2 linked regions of the Saccharothrix violaceirubra genome follow. The protein of the gene in region 2 interacts with the protein of the main gene of each other region in a pairwise test. Links are inferred from orthologs where the notes say so. Each region holds a gene or a part of one and is shown on either strand. Other genes may lie near its edges.

Region 1 (8,579 bases), 4.3 Mb from region 2 along the record:
GCGGCCAACGGGTAGCCGAACCACGGCGAGAGGGACGAGATCCCGGCGAAACTCGCGTAGACCGCGGTCGCGCAGAGCGCGAACGCGGTGTCCAGGACGACCGGGTACGCGTTCGGGAGAAGTCGGAACAGGCGGTTGGACACGTGCCGACGGTAGCCGGCGGGTCCCGCGTCGACATCGGACCCGGGTCCTATCCGGGACGGTGGCCGATTTGGTCCATTGTGGACGAATCCGGGGCGCGGGGTACCCGAGGATGCGGCCACGTTCCCCGACCGGTAGGGTCGAGGTGAAGGTCTTCCTTCAGGCAACTCTGTGCGTCGCATCCGTTCGCGCTGCGTCCAGGGACTCGGTCTCGACGCGCGGAGGTTCTGTTGCGGCTCGTCCTCGCCCTTCGGGAAGCGGCGGCGCGCGATGGATGAGCGTGGGGACGGGCGGGAACTCTCCGCACTCGTCCAGGCCGCGTTCCTCGCCGCCGCCAACGGCGATCCGCCCGGGATCGGCCACGACCCCCTCCGGCTGCTGTGCCGGACCTGCGTCGAACTGCTCCCGGTGGACGGCGCCTCGATCTCGGTGATGACCGGTGCCGCCGAGTGGGAGACGCTCTACGCCGGCGACGAGGTGTTGGCGCGCGCGGAAGCCTTCCAGTTCACCCTGGGCGAAGGGCCGTGCCTGGAGGCGTTCGAGCACCGCCGGCCCGTGCTGCTCCCCGACTTCGGTGTCGACGCCGCGCGGCGTTGGCCGGTGTTCGCGGCCCAGGTCGCCGCCGAGCCGATCGGCGGGTTCTTCGCGTTCCCGTTGCTCAGCGGCGCCCTCGGCATCGGGGTGATGGCGTTGTACCGCCACCACACCGGGTGGTTGGCCCCGGCGGAACTGGCCGTCGCGCTGCATCTCGTCGCCATGGCCACGGGCGTCGTGCTCGGCATGCGCCTGGACCGGCTCGACGCCGACTGGTGGGCCGCGCTGCCGCTGCACCGGGAGCAGGTGCACCAGGCCACCGGGATGCTCATCGCGGCGTTCGGCATACCGCCCGACGAGGCGTTCGCCCGGCTCCGCGCACACGCGTTCGCCACCGGGCGCCTGGTCGAGGAGATCGCGCGGGACCTCGTCGTCCGGCGGATCACGCCCGCGGACCTGGACCGGTGAAACCCCAGGACCGGCCCGTCCCGCCGCACCCGCGGACGGCGGCCGACGACCTACCCTGTGACCGGGAGAGAAGGGAGAACGAACCCATGTCGGGTTCTTCACCGTCCGCCAGCGAGCGGGAATCGCGGTTGGTGGGTGCCTTCGTGCAGCTTGCCGACACGCTGGTCGACGACTACGACATCGCCGACGTGCTCCACGACCTCGTGCGCCACTGCACCGACGTGCTCGGCGCGGCCGAGGCCGGACTCCTGCTGTCCGACCAGCACGGCACCCTGCGCGTGCTCGCGTCGTCGACGGAACGGACCCGACTCCTGGAACTCCTCCAGCTCCAGACCGACGAAGGACCGTGCCTGGACTGCGTCCGGTCGGGCCGACCGGTCGTCGTCCCCGACCTCGCGACCGCGTCGGCGCGCTGGCCGCGTTTCGTCCCGGCGGCACTGGGCGAGGGGTTCACGTCGGTCCAGGCGATCCCGATGCGGTTGCGCGGCCAGACCATCGGCGCGCTGAACCTGTTCGGCCGCGACGCCGGTCCGATGTCCGATCGGGACCTGAGGGTCGCGCGGGCGCTCGCCGACACCGCGACGATCGGCATCCTCCAGGAGCGGACGATCCGCCGGGGCGAGATCCTCACCGAACAGCTCCAGAGCGCGCTCAACAACCGGATCACCATCGAACAGGCCAAGGGCATCCTGTCGTACGCCGGGAACATCACGATGGACCGGGCCTTCGCGGTGTTGCGCGCCCACGGACACCGCAGCGGCGTGCCGCTCACCGAAGTCGCGCACCGGCTCGTGACCGGTCTCCTCAAACCCGCCGAGGTGCTCGCCGAGCGCCCGGACTGAGATCCGCCGTCCCGGTCGCCGCCGCATTCGGGTGAAGCGGATGTGCGCGTCGTCCGTGAGTGGGGAATAGTGATGTCCACGCCCCGGACCCCGGCGCCGGCACGTTCGGCGACAGCGACGGGGTGATCCACATCACGGAATTCTGCATCCGGTGTCATGGGTGCGCCGGCCGGCGGGCCGGTGCGCCGATGGAAAAGTGCTTTTCAGGGTATTTCGCGCCCTCTCTTTTTCCGTGGACGACCGGTTTCGGCGATTCACGCGAAAAGAGCAGTCTTCGGTCGGGTGCTGAGGGCAACCATTGTGGCCGCGGTGCCGGCGCGGCACTGTCGGACCGGACACGGTTCCCGTGTCGCGAGGCACCGGCAGGGGGTGCCTCGCCCGGCATGAGGGCGTCGGTGGTGGCGGCGCGATCCGAGGGGGTGCGCGACGCGCCTCGTGCGCCCTCATGCCACCCCCACCGTCGGCCCGGGGTTCCGCGATGACCGGAGAATCGGTTCCGCTGACCCCGGACCAGGCATGGCAACGCTGCGTGCGCCGCCGGGACCGGCTGCGCCGCACGGTCGAGCGTTTCGGTCTGACCGAGCACGCCGACGACGTGGTGCACGACGTCTTCGTCTCCGTGATGGGGAAGCCGGTTCTGCACCGGGACGGTTTCGACGCCCTGCTCGACACCGCGGTGTGGCGGCGCTGCCTGGCCGTCGCCCGCAAAGAGGACCGTCGGCGCCGACTCGTCCACGAGATCGGGTCGGTGCCGGTGGTCGGCGACCACTCCGATTCCGTGGTCGACCGCATCCATGCGGAATGGCTGTTGCGCGGTGGCGGTGTGCTCGTCCGATCCGAAGCGCGGCTGCTCGCGTTGACAGGGCTCGGCTACAGCCGCGGCGAGATCGCCCGTCGGGTCGGTCGACCGGTAGTGGAAATCGACCGCGTGATTCGCGCCCTTCGGCGGCGAATGCGTTACCGGTTGGGCGGGGGTGCGCGTTGACACCGTATTCACGCCCATTCGGCACCGATGTACGCCACCGCGGCGCGACACGCGTATCCGGCGGGCCCGAGTCACTCCGAGGCCGCTGATGTCCGACCGCGATCCCCTGCCACCGGAGGAACCATCCGGTCGACCATGGCAGACCTCCGGCCCGGTGGCCGAGGCGGACGTCGTGGCACTGCGGGACTTCACCCACGACCTGCGGGCCCTGGACCACCGGTACGGCGGTCTGAGGTCGTGCGCCGAGGTGACCGACCGACTCCCGTCGGCGCTGGCCCTGCTGTCCAGACCCGCGCACGACCGGATCGTCGTGCCACTGCGCACCGCGGTCGCCGACCTGTTCAACCTGGTCGCCTGGACCAGCTTCGACGTCGGCCGGGTCGGCGATTCGCTGGCGCACTTCGGGACAGCGTTGAAGCTGGCGTCCTCGATCGGCCACGACGCGCTCATGGCCAACATCTACTACCGCCTCGGCCGGGTGTGGCTGCACCACAACGCCCCCGGGCCCGCGCTGGCCGAGTTCCGGCTCGGCGAACGCGCGGCCCGCCGCGCCGGCTCGGCGCTCGCGCTGGCCGTGGTGAACGTGAACCAGGCATGGGCGTACGCGCACATGGGAATGGAGCACGAAGCCTTGGCGCTGTTGTCCGACGTGCCGACGACGTTCGCCCACGCGCAAGGGGAACCGGTGTCGGATTGGGCGGCGTTCTTCACACCCGCGGACCTGTCGGGCATGACCGGAGTGATCCACACCCAGCTCGGGCAGTCGGTCGATCCCCGCTTCGTCGAGCTCGCGGTGCCCGCGCTGGACTCCGCGTGGGAGTCTTACCCGGCGGAGATGGTGCGCAGTCGTGCGTTCTGCCTGGTGGCGCTCGCGACCTGCCACTTGCTCGACGACCAGGTCGACACCGCGATCGAGCTGGGCGGCCGGGCGGTTGCCCTCTGCGAGGGTTTGGAGTCCGCCCGCGTGGTCGAGCGACTGCGACCGTTGCGCAACGAGGCGCTACGCCGGCGGAACCGGACCGATGCCGCTGCGCTCGTGGAGCGCATCGGACGGCTTCGCGCCGTGGTGGTCGGGCTGCCGAGACCACCCGCCGGGCCCTGGATACGCACCAGACCCCGGCGGTGACCGGGCCGGTCCACCACTCGCGACGCCGCATGCCGTCCCCCGGCGGGGCACCGCGCACCCGAGAGAAGGACCGATGGACCACGACCTGGCGCAGGACACCTTCATCATGCTCGCCGACACCCTGGCGGCCGATTTCGACACCACCGTCGTGCTCGGACTGCTGGCCGAACGCTGTCGGGACCTGTTCGACGTCGCGGCGTGCGGACTCCTCCTGGCCGACGAGAACAACGACGCCGTCGACCTCGCCGCGGCGTCCGATCGGGACGCGCGCACACTGGAACAACTCCAACTCACCACCTGCCAGGGGCCGGCGCTCGACTGCTTCCGGGCCGGCAGCGTCGTGGTGTGCCACGACCTGGTGGACGCGTGGCAGCGGTGGCCGAGGTTCGCGCCCGTCGCCGTGGCCGACGGCTTCCGCGGCGCACACGTGCTGCCGTTGCGCCTGCGCGACCAGGTGCTCGGCACCCTGGGTCTGTACACGATGGTGCCCGGACCGCTGGAGCGGCGGGTGCTGGCCCTCGGGCAGGGGCTGGCCGACATGGCCGCGATCGGCCTGGTGAACTGGCGCATCCTGCGCGGGTACGAGACGACCGCCCGACAACTGCGGACCGCCCTCGACAGCCGCATCCTGATCGAGCAGGCCAAGGGCGTCCTCGCCGAACGGATGCGGATCGACGTCGACGCGGCGTTCGCGATCCTGCGCGCCCACGCCCGTGCCACCAACCGCAAGCTGGTGGACGCCGCGGCCGGCGTCGTCGACGGTTCCCTGCCCCTGCTCGGCGCCGTCGTCGAGCGGCGGGGGAACGACCCGTCCTGACCTCAGGCCGGGTCGTCGCGTTCGACGGTCAGGCGGACCTTGCCGGAGTCCAGGTCGACGGGACCGCGCGGCGGCGCGCCGTCCTCCTCGTCGTCGCGCAGCATCAGCGACATGCGGCGGTGGTCGATCTCCTGCTGCTTGGTCGCCTGGAAGATCAGCGTGAACTCGTCCATCGCCACCGACGACAGGACCGGGTGGCCCTTGCGCCGCCGCGCCCACTTCCACACCCGCTCGGCCACGGCGAACACGACCAGCCCGATCGCCAGGCCGGGGATCGTCATCGCGACGAGGAAACCCATCGGAACCACTCCCGGATCAACGCCCGGCCGTCCGGTACCACCGGCCAGTCCGGGTCCTCCACCCGTGCGCGCACCTCGTCGACGGTCAGCCACCCGCCCCACGCGACTTCCTCGGGCTGGAGGGTGAACGGACCGTCGGTGCGCACGACGTAAACGCTCGCGAAGTAGCGGATGGTTCCGTCCACGAAGGAATTCGTGAACAGCGGCACGGGTACCTCCCGCACGCCCAGCTCCTCGGCGAGTTCGCGTCGGGCGCACTCGTCCGGGGTCTCGCCGGCGGCCACCACGCCGCCGCACATGGGGTCGTAGAGGCCCGGGTAGACGTCCTTCGTGTCGGTGCGCCGGTGCACGAAGATCCGCCGGCCGTCCCGGGACAGCACGACGATCGCCGCGCACGCGTGCCACAGTCCCTCCGCGCGGACCCTGGCCCGCGACGCCGACCCGGCCGGGGTCCCGTCGGGGCCGAACAGCGCCACGTCCTCGCCGGTGTCTCCCACGGGGAGATCCTCCTCAGGTCGTACCCGCGGTGCTACCGCGGGGCGACGACCGCCGACGACCGCGCTCCCTAACTTCGGTGACCTCGTAGTCATCAGGAGGAGTCGTGCCCACATCCCTGCGGCTCGCGGTCGCCGAGTTCCGCGAGCGCCCCGGACGTTCGGTCCTGCCCGGGGTCGCCCTGGTCGTCGGCGTCGCCTGTCTGTCGGCGGCGCTGATGCTCAGCGACGCCATGGTCTCGGCGACCGCGCGGGGCGCCTCGACCGTGCCCGCCGGGGTGTCGACGGTGGTACGGCCGACATCCGACGGGGAGGTCGCCCTGGACGCCGCGGTCCTCGACCGGGTCGTCGCGGTGCCCGGCGTGCGCGACGTCGTCCCCGTGCGGCAGGTGCGGGCCGACCTGTTGCTCGACGGTGGCCGGGCCGGTGCCGGCCGGGCGGTCGCGGAGATCGAGTCCACGCGCGAGGACCTGCGCCGGGTCCCGATCGGCGAGGGCCGCGCACCCGGCGCGGACGGCGAGATCGCCGTCGACCGGGTCACCGCCTACCGCCACGGGCTGGCGCCGGGCGCGTCGGTGCGGGTGGCCGACGCCGAGGGGCGGCCGATCGACGTGGTCGTGCGGGGCGTGACCGTGCGCGGCGGCTTCGGGAACGAGCCGCTGATCGTGGTCGGCGAGGAGTTGGCCGCCAAGCTCGGCGGCCGGCCGGAGATCACGGCGCTGTACGTCTTCGGCGGGGACCGGGCGGCGGTCTCGGCGGCGGCCGGCGCGGGCATGCGGGCGCAGGCGGCGGCGGTCGTGTCCGCCGAGCGGCCCGGCAACGAGCTGATGATCGTGCTGCTGCCGTTCAGCATCCTGGCGTTGGCGACGTCGGTGTTCGTCGCCTCGGCGACCTACCGGGCGGTCTACCTCCAGCGGCAGCGGCACACCGCGCTGCTGCGCTGCCTCGGCGCGCACCGGGGGCCGCTGGTGTGGGCGAACCTGATCGAGGCCGTCCTGACCGGCGCGGTCGCCGGTGCCCTCGGCGGCGTGGCGGGCGGCAGCGTCGGGTGGCTGCTGGCCCGGCTGTTCGACGCCGCCGGGCTGTCGGAGGTGCTCGGCGCGGTGCGGCTGGACCCGCCGTTGCTGCCGACGGCCGGGCAGTTCGCGCTCGGTGTCGGCGTGGCGGCGGTGCTGAGCGGGTTCGCCGCGGTACGTCCGTCGTTCGCGGCGGTGCGGGTGGCGCCGCTGGCGGCCCTGCGCACGTCCGAGGGGCAGACGCCCGACCGTGCGGTGGTGCGGCGGCGGTACGTGTTCGGCGTCGTGGTCGTGGGGTTCGCGGCGGCGCTCGCGGCCCTCGGCCTGATGGCCGGTGGGATCGGCGCGGTCTTCCTGGTGCTCTTCTCCTGCATCGCGGCCGTCGGCGGGTTGTTCGGGGTGCTCGGGCCGGTGGTGGTGCCCGCGCTCGGACGGGTGTTCGGCGTACTGGCCGGCCGGATCGGCGGCGCGCAGTGGCGCCTCGCGGCGGCCGAGGTGCGGCGGGTGCCGCAGCGGTCGGCGTCGGTGGCCATGCCGCTGCTGCTCGCGGCGGCGATGGTGACCTTCTTCGCCGTGACGGTGGGTGCCGTGCGGACGGTGGAGGACAAGTTCGAGGACGAGCCCCGACCCGACGCCGTCGTGGTGGACGCCGGGCACCGGGTGGTCGACGCGGGCACCGTCGCGGCGGTGGACCGGCCCGAGGTGCGGTCGAGTCTGGTCGTGCACACCGCCGAGGGGAGCCGGCAGGTGCGGGGCGAGCCCGCGCCCTACCAGGTGCTGGGCGCGGACCCGGAGCGGCTGCGGGCGTGGCTGGCCGACCGGGGGACCGCGGTGCCCGGGTTCGGCGCCGGGTCGGTGCTGCTCTCGGAGTGGCTGGTCGAGGAGTTCGGCGCGCGGGTCGGGCAGCCCGTGACGCTCGACGGGGTGCCGGGCGGACCGGTGACCGGCACGTTCACCGGGACCATCCCGTTCGAGCTGCTCGACGGCGCCAACGCCGTGGTCGGCGCCACCGGGTTCGCGCCCGCGTCCAAGGTGCTGGTCACCCTGCGGGACGGCGCAGACCCGGCCGCCTTCCGGGCCGGGGTGCTCGACGCGCTGGGGTCGGCGCCGACCGTGCTCGTCCGGACCAGGGCCGACGTGACCGCGGAGAACCAGCGCATGATCGACATCGGCATCACCACGATGATGGTGCTGCTCGGCCTGTCGGTCGCCGTGGCGGTCACCGGCATCGGCACCGCGTTGACGATCTCCGTGCAGGAGCGGCGCAAGGAACTCGCGCTGCGGCGGGCGCTCGGGGTGACCAGGGGCGGGATCAAGCTCGGCGTGGTCGCCGAGGCCGTGCTGCTGTCGCTGGTCGGGGTGGTCGGCGGCGGGGTGTTCGGGTTCGCCTACGCCGAACTGACGCTGATGAGCCTCGGTGTGTTCGCCGTACCGTCGGTCGCGCTCGTCCCGCTGCTGGTCGGCGGGGTCGGCGTGGTGGTGCTGGCCGTGCTCTCGGCGTTCGGCCCGGCGAGCGGGGCGTCGCGCATCCGGCCCGCGGCGGGCCTGGCCTCGGGGTGAAACGGGCGCGGATCGGCACGGGTTGTCGGGGTCAGGTCCTAAGCTGCCAGGTATGCGGAGGATCATGGGAACCGAGGTCGAGTACGGCATCGCGGTGCCGGGTGACGCGACGGCCAATCCGGTGCTCACTTCGACACAGGTGGTGCTCGCGTACGCCGCCGCGGCCGACATCCCGCGCGCCCGGCGGGCCCGTTGGGACTACGAGGTCGAGTCGCCGTTGCGGGACGCGCGCGGGTTCGACCTCGGGCACCCGGGCGGCCACCCGGGCGGCGACGGGGACGTCGAGGACCTCGGCGC
Region 2 (8,781 bases):
GCAAGTCGGTCAGCGAGTCGCCCGCCGCCTGAACCGACCGTCCTACTTGTCGATGTCGCCGACGACCACGGCGAACGAGCCCAGCACGGCCGGCAGGTCGTCGACCCGGGTGCCGGGCAGCAGGGCCGACAACGCCTGCACGTTGTTGAACGACGGCGTACGCAGCTTGAGCCGCCACGGCGTCTTCTCGCCCCGTGACGCGAGGTGGACGCCGGACGTGCCCAACGGTGCCTCGACCCACGTGTAGACCGAACCCTCGGGGGCCTTGACCGCCTTGGGCAGACGCAGGTTCACCGGCCCGCCGGGCAGCAGGCCGACCAGCGTGCGGACCAGCGTCCTGGACTGCCCGACCTCGTCGACCATGGTGCGCACGCGGGCGTGCGCGTCGCCGTCGGAGCGCACGACCGGTGTGAAGCCGAGGTCGCGGTAGGCGGGCAACGGGTCGTCGCGGCGCAGGTCGAAGTCCACTCCGGACGCCCGGCCGATCGGCCCGGTGACGCCGTGGCCCAGGGCGGCTTCCCGGCTCAGCACGCCGAGTCCGGCCAGCCCTTCCGGCACGGTGCCGACGTCCACTGTGGACAGTGCGTCGAGCGTGCGGTCCACCCAGCCGGCGGGCACGTCCTCGCGCAGTCCGCCGATCCGGTTGAACATGAAGTGGACGCGCCCGCCCGACGCCTCCTCCAGCACGGTCTGCACGGCCTCACGACCCCGTGCCCCGGTGATCGGGGCGAGGAAGACGACGTGCGCCACGACCCGGTTGACCTCGCACAGGATCGCGCGCAGCACCTGGGCGCGCGGCGGCACGTCCATGCCCGTCATGCGTTCGACGGCCAGCGCGACGGCCAGCTCGTTGCAGAACGCGGCCAGCCAGTCGTGCCGGTTGGCCAGGGTCAGCACCTGTCGGTAGTCACGCACCTCGAAGAGCTTCTCGGCGCCGCGGTGGAGGTGGCCGACGAGCGGCTCGGCGGCCGTGATGACGGAGTCGTCGCGCACGGTGAGCCGAAGTCGGTAGGCGCCGTGCGCCGAGGGGTGCAGGGGGCCGAGGTCGACGACCCGGTCGACGCCGAGATGTCGCGCACCGGCCCCCACGCCGACGGTGATCTGCACGCGCCCATGCTCGCATGTCAGCCGGGCGTCACCGCGAACAGGAAGCACCCGTGCGAAGCGCTGCGCACCTGGACCTCGACGACCGCGGGGTCGTCGAGCATGCGGGCGAGTTCCGCGTCCAACGACCCGACCTCCACGACCCGACCGCCCTCGATCCGCCCCTCCGGCCCGTAGGCCCGGAAAACCCGGGGCGAATGCCGGAACGCCTCGGGGAACACGTCGTCCCGGTCGAGCCCACCGCACGGCTCCGCGTGCACGAACACCGGTCCCAGCTCCGCATAGGGCCCGGTCCCGGCCGTGGGCGAGTACCGGAACAACACGACGGCCTCCCCTTCGCCGGCCCGCCGCAGACAACAACGCAACGGCGCCCCCACGGCCTCGTCACGCAACTCGTGGAACTCGTCCACCCCCGCCGACGCCCGCGCCCGCTCGACCACGGCTTCGGGCAACGCATGAATTCGCATACCCCCACCCTCTTCCCCACCCCCAGGGAACGCCGGCGGTCTTCAGCCCTCAAACCCGCGAGTTATACGTTCGGACACCGCGAAATGTGCATTCAGGCACCCTCGATCGGGTGATCAGGGCACCCACGCCGGCAACGGCGGCAGCGGCATCGGGATCTCGCGGGCGTGCAACAACCACCCGAACGCCCCCAGCCCCGGGATCGCGCGCAGTTCCGCCACCCGACCCGCACGGGCCGCGGAGTCCAGCCAGGCCATGCCCGCGCCGGCCGGCGCGGAAGCCCCCACGCCCAACGCCTCCAACGCGTCACGCTGCGACACGAGCATGTAAGGCTCCCCGGCCGCCTCCGCGCAGGCGTCCAACGCCACGTGCGCCGTCAGATCGCACGACCCGTCGAACACCGGCTCGATCTGCCGCCCCGCCCGGTAGGCCGCGAACGTCCCCGACGCGTACCGCCCCGCCGCCCTGTCCGCCAGCAGGTGCCCGTAGTCCACCGCCAACGCCGCCCCGCGCACCCGTGCCACCGCGTCCGCCCAAGCCTCGTCACGCGGCCGGCCCACCTCGGCCGACCACCCCGGTCGCAACGGCCACCACCGCCGCACCCACGGGTCCGCGCACGGCCACGACACGAGCGGGCACGGGATGGCGTCCAGCCATTCGTGCCCGACGAGCAGCCCGGTCACCGAGCGCGGCAGGTCGGCGGTCCACTCCACGCCCGGCACGGCACGCGGGGGACCGACGTCCACGGCCGTCACGACCAGCCGGTCCGCCAGTCGGCTCGGAGCCAGTCGGCGGATCGCGCCCGAGAGTTCACCGCCGCCCGCACCCACGTCCACGAAGTCCAACCGCGCCGGCCGGCCGAGGGCGGCGTCCACCCGTTCCAGCAGTACGAGCAGCGCCTCGGCCAGTTCCGGACCCACCAGGGGCGCCGTGCGGAAGTGGTCGACGGGCCGCTCGCCGAGCGTGAAGAACCCCGACGGGCCGTACAACGCGGCACGCCAAGCGGCTTCCGAGTCCCGCATGCGTGAAGTGTCCCTTTAAGGTTGCCCACTGTGACCGACACCCGCCCGCGCTTCGACCGACGCCGCATCACCGTGCTGCTGCCGGTGCTGTTCCTGATCGTGCTCGGCGTGTGCGGGATCGTCCTCTTCAGCCTGGGCACGTCCAAGATCGGCCTCGGTCCGATCCTGGTCGGCGCGGTCGCCGCGCTGCTGCCGGTCGCCGCCGTGATCGGCACCTGCCTGTGGGTGGACCGCTGGGAGCCCGAGCCCGCGAAGATGCTGCTGTTCGCGTTCGCCTGGGGTGCGTGCGGCGCGACGATCACCTCGCTGGTGTTCAACCAGACCGCGCACGTGCTCGGCGACCTGATCAACGGCGACGGCGCCACGTTCGCCGCCGTGCTGGGCGCGCCGATCGTCGAGGAGGCCACCAAGGCCGCCTTCGTGCTCGTGCTCTACCTGCGCCGGCGCGACGAGTTCGACGGCGTGGTCGACGGCATCGTCTACGCGGGCGTCACGGCCGCGGGCTTCGCGTTCACCGAGAACATCTACTACTTCGCCCGGGTCTTCTCGGTCAGCGGTTTCGGCGACCTGTCCAACGGCGTGGTCGCGCTGTTCATCCTGCGCGGCGTGCTCAGCCCGTTCGCGCACCCGCTGTTCACGTCCCTGACCGGCATCGGGATCGGGATCGCGGCGACGCTCGACCGGCGCGGCATCCGGATCGCCGCGCCGATCCTGGGCTACCTGGGCGCGGCCGGCCTGCACTCGCTGTGGAACTTCTCCACGACGGTCGGCACCGGCTCGACGTTCATCAACCTGTACTTCCTGATCATGGTCCCGGTGTTCGCCGCCATGGTGGCCCTGGTCGTGTGGCAACGCCGCCGCGAGCAGCGGATCGTCGCCGGCCAACTGCCCGGCATGGCGCAGGAGCGCTGGATCGCGGCGAGCGAGGTCTCCCTGCTGGCCAGCCTCCAGGGTCGGCGGGCGTGGCGGCGGCGGGTCAAGCGCAAGGTCGGCGACCAGGCGGCCCGGGCCGTGGCCGGCTACCAGGTGGCCGCGACCGAACTGGCCTTCCTGCGCCACCGCATCGCCGCCGGCACGGCCGGTGCCGACGCCGACCAGCGGCACGAACGGCTGCTCGCAGCCCTTGTCGCCGCACGGAAAGCCGCCGTGGAGGCACCGGGTGCGCTCAAGGCCGCCGGTGGTGTTCGTCGCAGTTGACGGCCGCGTCGGATACGCCGGATTACGCTCGGGAGCGTCGTCCGGTACCCGGCATAGGGACTGGAACGCCTGAAGGAGCTACGTCGCATGGACGCGACCCCCCGCCCCGCGCGGTTGGCCGTCGGGGTGATCTCGGCGGGCCGGGTCGGCTCGGTGCTCGGCGCCGCGCTCGCCCGCTCGGGCCACCTCGTCGCCTCGGTGTCCGCTGTCTCGCGCGACTCGCTGTGCCGGGCCGAGGAGCTGCTGCCCGACGTCCCCGTCCTCCCGCCGCCCGACGTGGCCGCGTCCGCCGACCTGGTGCTGCTGGCCGTGCCCGACGACGAACTCGCCGGTCTCGTGCGCGGTCTGGTCGCCACCGACTCGGTCCGGCCCGGACAGATCGTCGTGCACACGAGCGGCGCGCACGGCGTCGAGGTCCTGGCGCCCGCCGCGCGGGCCGGCGCGCTGTGCGTGGCCCTGCACCCGGTGATGACGTTCACCGGGCGTTCCGAGGACGTCCAACGCCTCACCGCCTGCTCGGTCGGCATCACCGCGGCCGACGGCGACGAGGCGGCCTGGCACGTGGGCGAGGCGCTCGTCGTGGAGATGTCCGCCGAGCCCGTGCGCGTGCCCGAGACGGCCCGCCCGCTCTACCACGCGGCCCTGGCGCACGGCGCCAACCACCTGATCACGCTGGTCGCCGACTGCGCCGACACGCTGCGCGCGGCCGGTGTCCAGGACGCCGAACGCGTGCTCGGCCCGCTGCTCTCGGCCGCGCTGGACAACGTGCTGCGGCACGGCGACCGCGCGCTCACCGGCCCGGTCGCCCGGGGCGACGCGGGCACCGTGGCCAAGCACCTCGCCGTGCTCGCCGACTCGCCGACCCTGCCCGCCTACCGGGCGCTGGCCCGGCGCACGGCCGACCGCGCGTCGGCCGCCGGGCTGCTCAAGGCCGACCTGGCCGCCGATGTCCGCTCCACCCTCGACGAGGAACAGGCATGACGAAGCCGCTCTCCAAGGACGACTACGCGCCGAACGACGTCACGGTGCACCGCGACCCCGCCCGGCTCGCCCGGGTGGTCGCCGCGTTGCGCGCGGCCGGGCGCAACATCGCGCTCGTGCCCACGATGGGCGCGTTGCACGCGGGCCACCGCAAGCTGATCCGCGAGGCGCACGTCATGCAGAACACCGTGGTCGTGGTGTCGATCTTCGTGAACCCGACCCAGTTCGGCGCCGGCGAGGACTTCGAGCGCTACCCGCGCACGCTCGACGCGGACGTGGACATCTGCCGCGAGGAACGCGTCGGCCTGGTGTTCGCGCCCGAGCCGGCCGACATGTACCTGCCCGGCAGCACGGTCACGCTGGACCCCGGACCGCTCGGCGGCGAGCTGGAGGGCGCGTCCCGGCCCGGCCACTTCGCGGGCGTGCTGACCGTCGTGGCCAAGCTGTTCAACATCGTGCGGCCGAACTACGCGGTGTTCGGCGAGAAGGACTACCAGCAGCTCACGCTGATCCACCGGATGGCACGCGACCTGGACTTCCCGACCGCGGTGGTGGGCGTGCCGACCGTGCGCGAGCACGACGGCCTGGCGTTGTCGTCGCGCAACCGCTACCTGTCCGCGGCCGAGCGGGAGACCGCGACCGCGCTGTCGGCCGCGCTCGTCGCCGGCGCGCACGTCAGCGGGCAGGGCGGCGACGCCGTGCTGCGCGTCGCCGGCGAGACGCTGGCGAGCGTCCCGGGCGTCGAGGTGGACTACCTGGAGCTGCGCGCCCCGGACCTGGGACCGGCCCCGGAGAACGGCGACGCGCGCCTGCTCGTCGCCGCCCGGGTCGGCGGGACCCGCCTGATCGACAACATCGCCGTGCTGCTCGGCACCGGCGACGAGTGAGGGGGACACCGATGTTCCGCACCATGCTCAAGTCGAAGATCCACCGGGCCACCGTCACCCAGGCGGACCTGCACTACGTCGGTTCGGTCACCGTCGACGAGGACCTGATGGCGGCGGCCGACCTGCTGCCCGGCGAGCAGGTCGCGATCGTGGACGTGACCAACGGCGCCCGCCTGGAGACCTACGTGATCCCCGGCGAGCGCGGGTCGGGCGTGATCGGCATCAACGGTGCCGCCGCGCACCTGGTCAAGCCCGGCGACCTGGTCATCCTCATCTCCTACGGGCAGATGGACGACCTGGAGGCCCGCGTGTACGAGCCCAAGGTCGTGTTCGTGGACGCGGACAACCGGGTCGTGGACCTCGGCGTCGACGCCGCGCACGCGCCCGCCGGCTCCGGCCTGCTCAGCGGCGCGGTCACGGCGTCGTCGGAGACCGAGGACGCCGCCGCGCTCGACGCGCTCATCCAGGCCGAGAACTAGGGGAGGGGCGTCGTGCTGCTCGCCATCGACGTCGGCAACACCAACATCGTCCTGGGCCTGTACGAGGGTTCCGGCGACAAGGCCGAGCTGCTCCGCGACTGGCGGATGCGCACCGACGCGCGGATGACCGCCGACGAGCTGGCGCTGACCATGCGCGGCCTGCTCGGCGAGTACGCCGACAAGATCACCGGCATCTCGGCGCTGTCGACCGTGCCCGCCGTGCTCCGCGAACTGCGCGTGATGCTCGGCCGGTACTACTCGTCCGTGCCGAAGGTGCTGGTCGAGCCGGGTGTGAAGACCGGTGTGCCGCTGCTGGTCGACAACCCCAAGGAGGTGGGCTCGGACCGGGTGATCAACACCCTGGCCGCGCACCACCTGTACAGCACCGCGTGCGTGGTGGTCGACTTCGGCACGTCCACGAACCTGGACGTGATCTCGGCCAAGGGCGAGTTCCTCGGCGGCGCGTTGGCGCCGGGCATCGAGATCTCGGTCGACGCGCTGGCCGCGCGCGCCGCCCAGCTCCGCAAGGTCGAGCTGGTCCGGCCCCGGTCGGTGATCGGCAAGAACACCGTCGAGTGCCTCCAGTCGGGCATCGTCTACGGCTTCGTGGGCCAGGTCGACGGCCTGGTCCGGCGGATCGTCGACGAGTTGCACGCCACCGAGCCGGGCGACGTGACGATCATCGCGACCGGCGGCCTGGCGCCGCTGGTGGTGTCCGAGTCGGCGACGATCCAGACCCACGTGCCCGACCTGACCCTGCTGGGCCTGCGCCTGGTGTTCGAGCGCAACCTGCGGTGATCCTCAGCGGCGGACGAGTCGCCACACGTCGCTGACGTGCGGCACGTCGAACTCGCCGGACGCGGTCGCGGGTTCGGCCGCCAGGAACGCCCGGACCCGCTCCTCGTAGGCCTGTCTGACCTCGGGCGGGCTCACGAGGAGCTTCGAGTGCGTGCCGAGCATCGCGACGAGCGTGTCCGCCGTGCGCCGCAGGACGTGCCGGAACCGCCGTTGCGCGCCGTCGTGGAACAGTTCGTGCTCGGGGACGTCCTCGGTCGGCGTGGTCCCCGCCGGCAGGCCCTCGGTGTGCCGGGGGAACCGGGCCACCCAGTCGACGTCCTCGTCCCAGTCGTTCCACAGCGCCGCCAGCACGCCGCCGGGGCGCAGCACACGGGCGATCTCGGCCAGCGCCCGGTCCGGGTCGAACCAGTGGAACGCCTGGCCGACCAGGACGGCGTCCACGGTCGCGGCGGGCAGCGGGATGCGCTCGGCGGTGCCGGGCAGGGCGCGGACGCCGCCGTGCCGGCGCACGAGTTCGGAGAGCATGGCCTCGTCGGGTTCGACGGCGGTCACCCGGTGGCCTTCGGCGAGGATGCCGCCGGCGAGCTTGCCGGTGCCCGCGCCGAGGTCGAGCACCTCGTGCCGGCCGGCGCCCAGCGGGGCGAGCGCCCAGCGGACGGCGGCGGCGGGGTAGTCCGGTCGGTGTTCGGCGTAGGCGTGCGCGTGCGCACCGAAGGAGCCGGCCCGTCGTGCGCGCAGGTCGTCACTCGTCACCAACCACACCCTAGCGAGGCGGACGCGGTATCCGGTTGGATCACGGCGACCTCCTTTCCGTACCCTTCCCCTTCGTGAGCGAGCAGATCCCGGCCGGTACCGCGACCAGCGACGACGATCTTCCCGAGCAGCTGCGGGTCCGCCGGGAGAAGCGGGCCAGACTGCTCGACCGGGGCGTCGACCCGTACCCGGTCGAGGTGCCCCGCACGCACACGTTGCGCGAGGTGCGCGAGGCCCACCCCGACCTGGAGCCGGACACCGCGACCGGCACGGTCGTCGGCGTCACCGGCCGCGTCATGTTCGTCCGCAACACGGGCAAGCTGTGCTTCGCCACGCTGCGCGAGGGCGACGGCACCGAACTCCAGGCGATGCTCAGCCTCAACGGCGTCGGCGAGCAGGCCCTGGCCGACTGGAAGTCCGACGTCGACCTCGGCGACCACGTGTTCGTGCACGGTGAGGTCATCACGTCCCGGCGCGGCGAGTTGTCGGTGATGGCGGACTCGTGGCAGTTGGCCGCGAAGGCGTTGCGACCGCTTCCGGTCGTGCACAAGGAGTTGGCCGAGGAAACCCGCATTCGGCAGCGCTACGTCGACCTCATCGTCCGTGAACAGGCCCGGAACACCGTGCGCAACCGGGCCGCCGTGGTCCGTTCGCTGCGCGACTCGTTCCACCGCCGCGGATTCGTCGAGGTCGAGACCCCGATGTTGCAGACGCTGCAGGGCGGCGCCTCCGCGCGACCGTTCACGACCCGGTCGAACGCCCTCGACATCGAGCTGTTCCTGCGCATCGCGCCGGAGCTGTACTTGAAGCGCTGCGTGGTCGGCGGAATCGAGAAGGTCTTCGAGATCAACCGCAACTTCCGCAACGAGGGTATGGACTCGTCGCACTCGCCCGAGTTCTCCATGCTGGAGTACTACGAGGCGTACGCGACCTACGACACGAACGCCGTGCTCACCCGTGAACTCGTGCAGGAAGCCGCCTTCGCGATCGCCGGTTCGCATGTGGTGACGTTGGCCGACGGCACCGAGTACGACCTCGGCGGCGAGTGGACGACGTTGCGCATGTACGACTCGCTCTCGGACGCCGTGGGCGAGC

Evidence for each region.
Region 1: the proteins of panC (region 2) and F4559_RS11600 interact in binary tests that used the Escherichia coli proteins (3 or more experiments, as listed by UniProt). The link is inferred for Saccharothrix violaceirubra from one-to-one orthologs.

What each region holds. Positions count from the first base shown.
Region 1 is NZ_JACHJS010000001.1:2,337,855-2,346,433, forward strand. The notes cover bases 3,951-6,711. They hold F4559_RS11600 (NUDIX hydrolase), read right to left. Parts: upstream 5,710-6,711; coding sequence 5,191-5,709; downstream 3,951-5,190. Other genes in these bases: F4559_RS11585 (NsdA family TPR-like regulatory protein), read left to right, coding at 3,951-4,096; F4559_RS11590 (GAF and ANTAR domain-containing protein), read left to right, coding at 4,170-4,913; F4559_RS11595 (DUF6191 domain-containing protein), read right to left, coding at 4,916-5,212; F4559_RS11605 (FtsX-like permease family protein), read left to right, coding at 5,814-6,711. Also shown: F4559_RS11565 (sensor histidine kinase), read right to left, coding at 1-143; F4559_RS11570 (GAF and ANTAR domain-containing protein), read left to right, coding at 412-1,143; F4559_RS11575 (GAF and ANTAR domain-containing protein), read left to right, coding at 1,287-1,985; F4559_RS11580 (RNA polymerase sigma factor), read left to right, coding at 2,464-2,970; more of F4559_RS11585, read left to right, coding at 3,059-3,950; more of F4559_RS11605, read left to right, coding at 6,712-8,282; depupylase/deamidase Dop, read left to right, coding at 8,335-8,579.
Region 2 is NZ_JACHJS010000001.1:6,680,404-6,689,184, reverse strand. Bases 3,748-6,710 are described here. They hold panC (pantoate--beta-alanine ligase), read left to right. Parts: upstream 3,748-4,765; coding sequence 4,766-5,656; downstream 5,657-6,710. Other genes in these bases: F4559_RS30865 (type III pantothenate kinase), read left to right, coding at 6,148-6,710; panD (aspartate 1-decarboxylase), read left to right, coding at 5,668-6,135; F4559_RS30880 (Rossmann-like and DUF2520 domain-containing protein), read left to right, coding at 3,876-4,769; F4559_RS30885 (PrsW family intramembrane metalloprotease), read left to right, coding at 3,748-3,788. In the rest of the region: F4559_RS30900 (NADH-quinone oxidoreductase subunit D), read right to left, coding at 43-1,107; F4559_RS30895 (DUF1203 domain-containing protein), read right to left, coding at 1,125-1,571; F4559_RS30890 (SAM-dependent methyltransferase), read right to left, coding at 1,686-2,591; more of F4559_RS30885, read left to right, coding at 2,664-3,747; more of F4559_RS30865, read left to right, coding at 6,711-6,933; F4559_RS30860 (class I SAM-dependent methyltransferase), read right to left, coding at 6,937-7,686; lysS (lysine--tRNA ligase), read left to right, coding at 7,761-8,781. UniProt on the Escherichia coli protein: Catalyzes the condensation of pantoate with beta-alanine in an ATP-dependent reaction via a pantoyl-adenylate intermediate.